DNA from 3 places in the Streptodolium elevatio genome. Region 2 is predicted to be linked to each of the others. Evidence: predicted binding sites of a transcription regulator. Region 2 holds the regulator's gene; each other region holds the start of a gene.
The links. Region 2 encodes HrcA, which represses chaperone genes, less so after heat shock. Its sites were predicted from a motif close to TTNGCACTCNGNNNNNCNGAGTGCNAA; they were not measured.
Positions count from the first base shown of each region.

Region 1: a site for HrcA is predicted at 1,019-1,045, ahead of groL (chaperonin GroEL). Genes of this name have one in related genera too.
Region 3: a site for HrcA is predicted at 1,591-1,617, ahead of groES (co-chaperone GroES). Genes of this name have one in related genera too.

Region 1 covers NZ_JBSFVE010000001.1:918,357-921,605, reverse strand. The annotation lists gene ACWD12_RS04040 (ubiquitin-like small modifier protein 1) at 1-125, shown strand, start outside; gene ACWD12_RS04035 (cold-shock protein) at 659-862, shown strand; gene groL (chaperonin GroEL) at 1,203-2,828, shown strand; gene ACWD12_RS04025 (hypothetical protein) at 2,973-3,249, opposite strand, start outside.
Region 2 covers NZ_JBSFVE010000008.1:244,472-247,720, forward strand. The annotation lists gene dnaJ (molecular chaperone DnaJ) at 42-1,172, opposite strand; gene hrcA (heat-inducible transcriptional repressor HrcA) at 1,173-2,189, opposite strand; gene ACWD12_RS17415 (MBL fold metallo-hydrolase) at 2,334-3,023, shown strand; gene ACWD12_RS17420 (DUF3097 domain-containing protein) at 3,061-3,249, shown strand, end outside.
Region 3 covers NZ_JBSFVE010000001.1:528,643-531,891, forward strand. The annotation lists gene groL (chaperonin GroEL) at 1-1,003, opposite strand, end outside; gene groES (co-chaperone GroES) at 1,143-1,451, opposite strand; gene ACWD12_RS02265 (GNAT family N-acetyltransferase) at 2,062-2,607, shown strand; gene ACWD12_RS02270 (hypothetical protein) at 2,758-3,054, shown strand; gene ACWD12_RS02275 (class I SAM-dependent methyltransferase) at 3,161-3,249, shown strand, end outside.

The DNA.
Region 1 (3,249 bases), on a different contig from region 2:
AGCTGCGGCGCTTCGTGAACGTGTACGTGAACGACGACGACGTGCGCTTCGCCGAGGGCCTTCAGACGGCCACGCCGGACGGCGCCAACGTTTCGGTCATCCCGGCCGTCGCGGGCGGTTGCTGATCCCCGTTCGGGCAAGTCCGCCGCACGGTCTCGACCGTGCGGCGGACTTTTGCGTGGGGTGCCCGGCGAGCAATCCATGATCAATGCAGCGGGGCTCGGCATTCGGAACGAAGTGTTCCGTGCGGCAATCCCGCAGGTGCATCGGCGAATCCGGGGAAGCATGGTGCGTACAACCGCATTTTCCGGAGATTTCGCGGCAACGGCCCGACAATCCCGTGGCCGGGATCACATCCGAAATGCTCCGTTTGTCGCTTTTGATGCGGAGTGAAATGCGGTTTTAACTAGGAATTAATCAAAGACATCCGTTTTGTTCGTCCCGGATTTCTCGTCCGTTTGACCTGTTGCGTCGGGCACCCATCCGGATACATTCAGCCGCGGTCGGACGGTTCCACGTACTGGATCTGGTGCGCGGCAACAACTCGCGAACCTGCTTGCCCTGTGCTGACTTCACTCAGTCGGTCAAGAAGTTGCGATACGACCCGGAGCTGCGGCGCGCAGTTTCCGTGAAAGGGCCAGTAACAGGGGAGTTAGGAATGGCTCAGGGCACCGTCAAGTGGTTCAACGCGGAGAAGGGGTACGGCTTCATCGCGGTCGACGGTGGTGCGGACGTCTTCGTCCACTACAGCGCGATCCAGATGGACGGGTACCGGACGCTTGAGGAAGGACAGCGGGTCGAGTTCGAGATCTCGCAGGGGCAGAAGGGTCCGCAGGCGGACATGGTCCGTGTGACCGCCTGAGCCTGCACGGCTCTTCTTGTACTGCTCTTCTTCAGACGTCGCCGAGGCCCGGTTCCCCGTACGCGGGGGCCGGGCCTCGGTGCTGTGCGCCGGCGTGTCCGGCGCCGCGTGCCGGTGCGGTCGTCCCGGCGCGAGCGCCCCGGTACCGGGGGTCCGCTTGCACTCGACCTACCCGAGTGCTAATCATTGGCGTTAGCACTCTGGATGTGAGAGTGACAAAAGGACCGGGCAGACGAGGTCCGGAGGCCGTGGGGGAAGGATCCCCGCGGAGCCGGGTCGTCCGTCGCGGGCGTCGGCCCAGGTCCTCAGCATCCACCCCGTTCTGGGAGGACCTCACCACATGGCCAAGATCATCGCGTTCGACGAGGAAGCGCGTCGCGGCCTCGAGCGCGGGATGAACCAGCTCGCCGACGCCGTCAAGGTCACGCTCGGCCCCAAGGGCCGCAACGTCGTGCTCGAGAAGAAGTGGGGCGCCCCCACCATCACCAACGATGGTGTGAGCATCGCCAAGGAGATCGAGCTCGAGGACCCGTACGAGAAGATCGGCGCCGAGCTGGTCAAGGAGGTCGCGAAGAAGACGGACGACGTCGCCGGTGACGGCACGACGACCGCGACCGTCCTGGCCCAGGCGCTCGTACGTGAGGGTCTTCGGAACGTCGCCGCCGGCGCCAACCCGATGGCCCTCAAGCGCGGCATCGAGAAGGCCGTCGAGGCCGTCTCCGAGCAGCTGCTGAACCTCGCGAAGGACGTGGAGACCAAGGAGCAGATCGCTTCGACGGCCTCCATCTCCGCCGCCGACCCGCAGATCGGCGAGATGATCGCCGAAGCGATGGACAAGGTCGGCAAGGAAGGCGTCATCACCGTCGAGGAGAGCAACACCTTCGGCCTCGAGCTCGAGCTCACCGAGGGCATGCGCTTCGACAAGGGCTACATCTCGCCCTACTTCTCCACCGACCCGGAGCGTATGGAGGCCGTCCTCGACGACCCGTACATCCTGATCGTCAACAGCAAGATCGCCTCGGTGAAGGACCTGCTCCCGCTGCTGGAGAAGGTCATGCAGGGCGGCAAGCCGCTCGCGATCATCGCCGAGGACGTCGAGGGCGAGGCCCTGGCCACGCTCGTCGTCAACAAGATCCGCGGCACCTTCAAGTCCGTCGCGGTCAAGGCGCCGGGCTTCGGCGACCGCCGCAAGGCCATGCTGGGCGACATCGCCATCCTCACCGGTGGCCAGGTCATCAGCGAGGAGGTCGGCCTCAAGCTGGACTCCGCCGGTCTCGAGCTGCTCGGCCGCGCCCGCAAGGTCGTCGTCACCAAGGACGAGACGACCATCGTCGACGGTGCCGGCGACTCGGACCAGGTCCAGGGCCGCGTCAACCAGATCCGCGCCGAGATCGAGCAGTCGGACTCGGACTACGACCGTGAGAAGCTCCAGGAGCGCCTGGCGAAGCTCGCGGGCGGCGTCGCGGTCATCAAGGCCGGTGCCGCGACCGAGGTCGAGCTCAAGGAGCGCAAGCACCGCATCGAGGACGCGGTGCGCAACGCCAAGGCCGCCGTCGAGGAGGGCATCGTCGCCGGTGGCGGCGTGGCCCTGCTCCAGGCGTCCCAGGCCGCGTTCGAGAAGTTCGAGCTCGAGGGCGACGAGGCCACCGGTGCCGCGATCGTGAAGCTGGCCGTCGAGGCCCCGCTGAAGCAGATCGCGGTCAACGCCGGCCTCGAGGGCGGCGTCGTCGTGGAGAAGGTGCGCAACCTGACCCCCGGCCACGGCCTCAACGCCGCGACCGGCGAGTACGTCGACCTGGTCGCCGAGGGCATCATCGACCCGGCCAAGGTGACGCGCTCCGCGCTGCAGAACGCGGCCTCCATCGCCGCGCTCTTCCTCACCACCGAGGCCGTCATCGCCGACAAGCCCGAGAAGGGCGGCGCCCCCGCGGGCGGCGCGCCGGACATGGGCGGCATGGACTTCTGATCCGGTGACGGAGCAGTAGTCGTGCGCTGATGCCGTAGCCGGTGGGTCCTGCCGCCGGCGACGACAGAGGCAGCGAGACAAACGCCAAGGGCGGCACCCCGTTCGGGGTGCCGCCCTTTGGCGTCGCGGGCACGGGCAACGCGGTCAGTTCGTGATCGTGACGCAGGGCAGCCCGACGCTGGACCCACCGCGGAAGCCCTCCGCGCAGAGCCGCGTGCCCGCGGGGAAGTGGCGTTGCGGGTACGCCTGGTCGCGGTACGTCCGGAACTTGGCGACGTCCTCCGTCTTGAGGTTGGCGCTCCAGCCGTTCGTGGTCCACACCCGGGCGGAGATCCGGTTGGGCTGGTTGGTGTTGGTGACGGACACCTCGACCCGGCCCAGGTAGGTGCCGATGTCGTACGTCTCGATGCAGACCGAGTGG
Region 2 (3,249 bases):
TGTCCGCGCTGTGCCGTTCCGCAGCGTGGCGCCGGTTCGCCTCAGCGCCCGTTGAAGGCGTCCTTCAGGCGGGAGAACAACCCCTGCTGCCCCGGCGAGAACTGCCCCTGGGGCCGCTCCTCGGCCCGCAACTTGGCGAGTCTGCGCAGGAGTTCCTCCTGCTCCGGGTCGAGCTTCGAGGGCGTCTGCACCTCGACGTGCACCAGGAGGTCGCCCCGGCCGCCGCCCCGCAGGTGCGTGATGCCCCTGCCGTGCAGCGGGATGGACTGCCCGGACTGGGTCCCCGGCCTGATGTCGATCTCCGCGACGCCGTCCAGCGTCTCCAGCGGCACCTTCGTGCCCAGGGCCGCGGCCGTCATCGGGATGGTGACCGTGCAGTGCAGGTCGTCGCCCCGGCGCTGGAACGTCGGGTGCGGGACCTCGGCGATCTCGACGTAGAGGTCGCCGGCCGGGCCGCCGCCCGGGCCGACCTCGCCCTCGCCCGCGAGCTGGATGCGCGTGCCGGAGTCGACGCCCGCCGGGATCTTGACGGTGAGCGTGCGGCGCGCGCGTACGCGTCCGTCGCCCGCGCACTCCGGGCACGGGGTCGGCACCACGGTGCCGAAGCCCTGGCACTGCGGGCACGGGCGCGACGTCATGACCTGGCCGAGGAACGACCGTGTGACCTGGCTGACCTCGCCGCGGCCCCGGCACATGTCGCACGTCTGCGCGGTGGTGCCGGGAGCGGCGCCCTCGCCGTTGCAGGTGTTGCAGGTGACCGCGGTGTCGACCTGGATCTCCCGGGTCGTGCCGAACGCCGCCTCCTCCAACTGCACCTCGATGCGGATCATGGCGTCCTGGCCGCGGCGGGTGCGCGAGCGCGGGCCGCGCTGGCTCGCCTGGCCGAAGAACGCGTCCATGATGTCGCTGAAGCCGAAGCCCGCGCCGAAGCCGCCGCCGGGCCCGGCCCCCGCGCCGCCAAGCGGGTCGCCGCCGAGGTCGTACATCTGCCGCTTCTGCGGGTCCGAGAGGACCTCGTAGGCGGCGTTGATCTCCTTGAAGCGCTCTTGCGTCTTGGGGTCCGGATTCACATCCGGGTGCAGTTCACGGGCGAGGCGGCGGAAGGCCTTCTTGATCTCCTCGGGCGTGGCGTCGCGCCGAACACCCAGGACCTCGTAGTAATCAGTGGTCAACTACGACTCCGCGAGAATCTGTCCGACGTACCGTGCCACGGCGCGTACCGCTCCCATCGTTCCGGGGTAGTCCATCCTGGTCGGCCCGAGCACGCCGAGTTTGGCGAGGGCCTCGTCCCCGCTGCCGTACCCGACGGACACCACCGAGGTGGCGGCCAGTCCCTCGTGCATGTTCTCGTGGCCGATACGCACCACCATGGCAGGCTCGGTGGCCTCCCCGAGCAGGCGCAGGAGCACGACGTGCTCCTCCAGGGCCTCGAGTACCGGGCGGATCGTCATCGGGAAGTCGGTGCCGAACCGGGTGAGGTTCGCGGTTCCCGCGAGGACGACCCGCTCTTCCTGCTGCTCCACGAGGGTGTCGAGCAGGGCGGCGAGGACTGTGGTGACGATCGGCCGCTCCTCGGCCGTGAAGGACTCGCCGAGGTCCTGCACCAGCAGGGCGACGTCGGCGAAGCGCCTGCCGACGACGACGCCGTTGATCCGGCCGCGGAGGTCGGCGAGCAGGGTGTCGCCGATCGGGCCGGGTGCGTCCAGCACGCGCTGCTCGACCCGCCCGGTGTTGGTGATGAGCACGAGCATGATCCGGGTCGGTGCCAGGGTCAGCAGCTCGACGTGCCGGATGGTGGACCGGGTGAGGGACGGGTACTGCACCACGGCGACCTGGTGGGTCAGCTGGGCGAGGAGGCGCACGGTGCGGCCGACCACGTCGTCGAGGTCCACGGCGCCGTCCAGGAAGAGCTGGATCGCCCGGCGCTCGGGCGTGGACAGCGGCTTGATGCCCGCGAGCCGGTCGACGAAGAGCCGGTAGCCCTTGTCGGTGGGTACGCGGCCCGCGCTGGTGTGGGGCTGGGTGATGTACCCCTCCTCCTCCAGCGCGGCCATGTCGTTGCGGATGGTCGCCGGGGAGACCCCGAGGTTGTGCCGTTCCGCGAGCGCTTTGGATCCGACGGGCTCGTGAGTCGCCACGTAGTCCTGCACGATGGCGCGCAGCACGTCGAGCTTGCGGTCGTCGAGCACCGTGCGCACCTCCCTGACCTGCCTGGCACTCCGCTTGCTGGAGTGCCAGTGTACGGCGACGCCGATGCGTCCGTACCCTGCCGTCTGTGGAAGGGTCGCAGGATGGTACACGCGGAACATGACGAATGGACGCGTTGGGGCCCTGTGGCACCCGGGGTGTTCGTCGCGCGGCTGCCCGAACTGGACCTGAACGTCGTGGCGGTGGCGGGCCCCGAGGGCTTCGCCCTCGTCGACACCGGCTCGTACGAACGCGAGACGCGCGGGCTCCTCGCGGGCCTCGAGCGCATGCTCTCGGAGCACGGCCTCCCCTATCGCGCGCTGGCAGTGGTGAACACACACGGTCACTTCGACCACTGCTATGGCAACGCAGAAGTCCTACGGCAGTTCCCGGACGTCGAAATCGTGGGCCACGAGGCCCTGCCGCCCTATCTGGCCGAGTGGGGCGAGCGGGGCCGCGCCGACGCGCTGCGCTACGGCATGCCCGCGGACGACATGGCCGCGGTACGTATTGTCCCGCCCACGGTCCTGGTCCCGCACGACGGGTCGCTGCCGCTCGGGGTCGTCGGGGCCGAGGTGTACGCGCCGGGGCGCGGCCACACCGGGTGCGACGTGGTGGTCCACGTCCCGGACGCGGACCTGCTGGTCGCCGGGGACCTGCTGGAGGAGTCGGCGCCGCCGTCGTACGGTCCCGACTCGTACCCGGACGAGTGGCCGGGTGCCCTGGAGCGGGTGTTGGAGCTGCCGGCGAGCGTGCTGGTGCCCGGGCACGGCGCCCTGGTGGACCGGGACTTCGCCGAACGCCAGTTGGCGTACGTGCGCGGTCGGCGCGCCTGAACGGGTGACGGCGGCCGGACCGCTAGCGTCGGTCGCTATGCGCAGCAGGAGTTACGGGCCCGATCTGACACCGCCGTGGAAGAAGCCCAAGGCGGTCCCCGAGGTGGCGGCCGACCGGGACCTGGTGGTCGAGGAGGTCGAGACCGGGTTCTGCGGCGCGGTGGTGCGGGTGGAGAAGACCCCGGAGGGGTTCACCGTCACGCTGGAGGACCGGCACGGCAAGCTG
Region 3 (3,249 bases), on a different contig from region 2:
CGTCGACGACCGTGGTGGCGTCCTTGGTGATGGTGACGCGGCGCGCCGTACCGAGGACCTCCAGGCCCGCCTGGTCCAGCTTGAGGCCGACCTCGGGAGCGATGACCTGGCCGCCGGTCAGGATGGCCATGTCCTCCAGCATCGCCTTGCGGCGGTCGCCGAAGCCCGGGGCCTTGACCGCGACGGCGTTGAACGTGCCGCGGATCTTGTTGACGACCAGCGTCGACAGGGCCTCGCCCTCGATGTCCTCGGCGACGATCAGCAGCGGCTTGTTGCCGCCCGCCTGGATGACCTTCTCCAGGATCGGGAGCAGCTCGGCGATCGCCGAGATCTTGCCCTGGTTGATGAGGATGTAGGGCTCCTCCAGGACCGCTTCCATGCGCTCCTGGTCGGTGACCATGTACGGCGACAGGTAGCCCTTGTCGAACTGGAGGCCCTCGGTGAACTCCAGCTCCAGGCCCATGGTGTTCGACTCTTCGACGGTGATGACACCGTCCTTGCCGACCTTGTCCATGGCCTCGGCGATCAGCTCGCCGATCTGACGGTCCTGCGCGGACAGCGCGGCGACGTTGGCGATGTCCTCCTTGCCGTCGATCGCGCGGGCGGTGCCGAGCAGTTCGTCCGACACGGCCTTGACCGCGGCGTCGATGCCCTTCTTGAGGTCCATCGGCGCGGCACCGGCGGCGACGTTGCGCAGGCCCTCGCGTACCAGCGCCTGGGCGAGCACGGTCGCGGTGGTCGTACCGTCACCTGCGATGTCGTTGGTCTTGGTCGCCACCTCCTTCGCGAGCTGGGCGCCGAGGTTCTCGTACGGGTCGTCGAGCTCGACCTCGCGGGCGATGGTCACACCGTCGTTGGTGATCGTCGGCGCGCCGAACTTCTTGTCGATGACGACGTTGCGGCCCTTGGGGCCGATCGTCACCTTGACCGCGTCCGCGAGCGCGTTGACGCCGCGCTCCAGCGAACGGCGGGCGTGCTCGTCAAACTGAAGAATCTTGGGCATGGGATGTGAGTCCTCTTGTTCCTTCGTCCTCAAGCCTGCATGTACGGGCCGCCAACGACGCCGCCCCGGGCGCCCCAGTCGGGGTGCCCGGGGCGGGTCGATGAATCAGCGGCCCAGAACGACGTCTAGAGCCGCGATGTCACTTCTCGATGATCGCGAGAACGTCGCGCGCCGAGAGGACGAGGTACTCCTCGCCGTTGTACTTCACCTCGGTGCCGCCGTACTTGCTGTACAGGACGACATCGCCGACCTTCACGTCGAGCGGCAGGCGCTGCCCGTCCTCGAAGCGGCCGGGGCCCACGGCCAGGACGACGCCCTCCTGGGGCTTCTCCTTCGCCGTGTCCGGAATGACCAGGCCCGAGGCCGTGGTCTGCTCGGCCTCGAGCGTCTGGACCACGATGCGGTCCTCAAGCGGCTTGATGGCAACCTTGGTGCTGGCGGTCGTCACGATCCGACCTCCCCCTTCGGAGATCTCACGGGGTAATTGTCAGGTGGCGACCAGGTAAGCCCGTCGTCGCGGGTGCCGGACCTGCCCGTCGCGTTGGCACACTCATAGGGAGAGTGCCAATGCAGACCCTAGGGTCCGCTTAGCACTCCGTCAACTAGAGTGCCAACGAGCGCCGCCCGGATCCCCCCTTGGGGGGAAGCGCAGGGCACCTCCGCCGGACGCCGCTCGGGGCCGCCCCTGGGCCGTGATCTCGGGGCGCGATCGTGAGGGTCAGCCCGTCGACGGCCCTGCTCGTATGCTCCCGGCCGGGCCTGCCCGTGCGCCAGATACTCGCCATATGACAGGTACCGGAGGCCGGGACGAAGCGCGGAGTCGGCCGCGAAGAAGTTTTTTCAGTGCGTGATCCCATGGGCCTTCATGACGGAAAATCTGCCCACGACAAGGGGTATCGGGTGATTTGCACGGATGAGTCCCGACGGCCGGCCCGATTGCGGAAGTGACAAGGCCGGTGCAATTGCGTCGAGGGTGGGCCGTCCCGCGATTTACTCTCGCGGGCATGACGTCATGTGATGCGCCTGGACGCTGCCGGATCGCTCTCGATGGGGCCGGGGTGGTGATCCGGCAGGAGACCGGTGACGATCACCGCGATGTGCGCGACGTTCACACGCGGGCCTTCGGTGGCGACGAGCGGATTCCGGGGCTCGTGGAGGCACTTCGCGTTGCGGAGGCTGCGTTGGCGCCGATGTCCTTTGTCGCCGTCGTCGACGACCGGATCGTCGGGCACGTCCTGCTGAGCGCTACGCGGTTGGATGCTCCGCGCCGGATCGTGGACGTCCTGTCACTGTCACCGTTGGGCGTGGCTCCGGAGTTCCAGCGCCAGGGCATCGGTACGCAGCTCATCGCCCACGCCCTCGAAGCGGCCGACAACCAAGGGGTGCCGTTGGTGTTCCTGGAGGGTTCGCCGCAGTACTACGGCACGCGCGGCTTCGAGCGCGCCGGTGCGGTGGGCTTTCGTTCGCCGTCGCTGCGTATTCCTGACGCCGCTTTTCAGGTCGCCCGGTTGTCCGCTCACGAGCCGTGGATGACGGGAACTTTTGTGTATTCAGAGGCTTTTTGGGCGTTCGACTGCGTCGGCCTGCGTGACCCTGCGGGCTGAGGGAATGCCCGACTCGACCCTCGCACATCCGGAAGGTGCCCGGCCGGGGGGCGGTCGCTCGTTCGGGTCAGGCCGAGGGGCGGGTTGCGGCGTGTGGTGTTCGACTTGGCTGGATCGGGAGATCAGTGTCCGCGTTCCAGGGAGTGCACCATGGCGATCGTCGTTGTCTTCGAGTTCCCCGGCATGACTCAGGCGCAGTACGAGGGAAGCGCCGAGAAGGTGACGGGCGGACGCGGGGCGGTGACGAGCCTTTCCGACTGGCCCGTGCCGGGGATCATTTCGCACACCGCCGCACCCACCGCTGACGGATGGCTCGTCGTCGACGTGTGGGAGTCGGAGGAAGCGTTCCAGCGGTTCGGTGAGTTCATCATTCCGGCGCTGGAGGAACTCGGCGTGGCGGACGCGCAGCCGAGGATCTACCCCGCCCACACCGTGGTCACCGGCTAGTCGGTACGGCAGGTTTCGGGGCCGAGGGGCGGCCGGCATGGGTCGAAGTGCTCGGGTCGGCTGACGTACGTATCCGGCCGGTGTGGGCGGCACGGAGAATGTGGGGGTGGACGTCGAGGGATTTGCGCGGTTGTTGTCGGCCGAGGGGCGCGGGCTGCTCGCGGAGTTGGCGGAGTATCGGCCTGCCGACGAGTT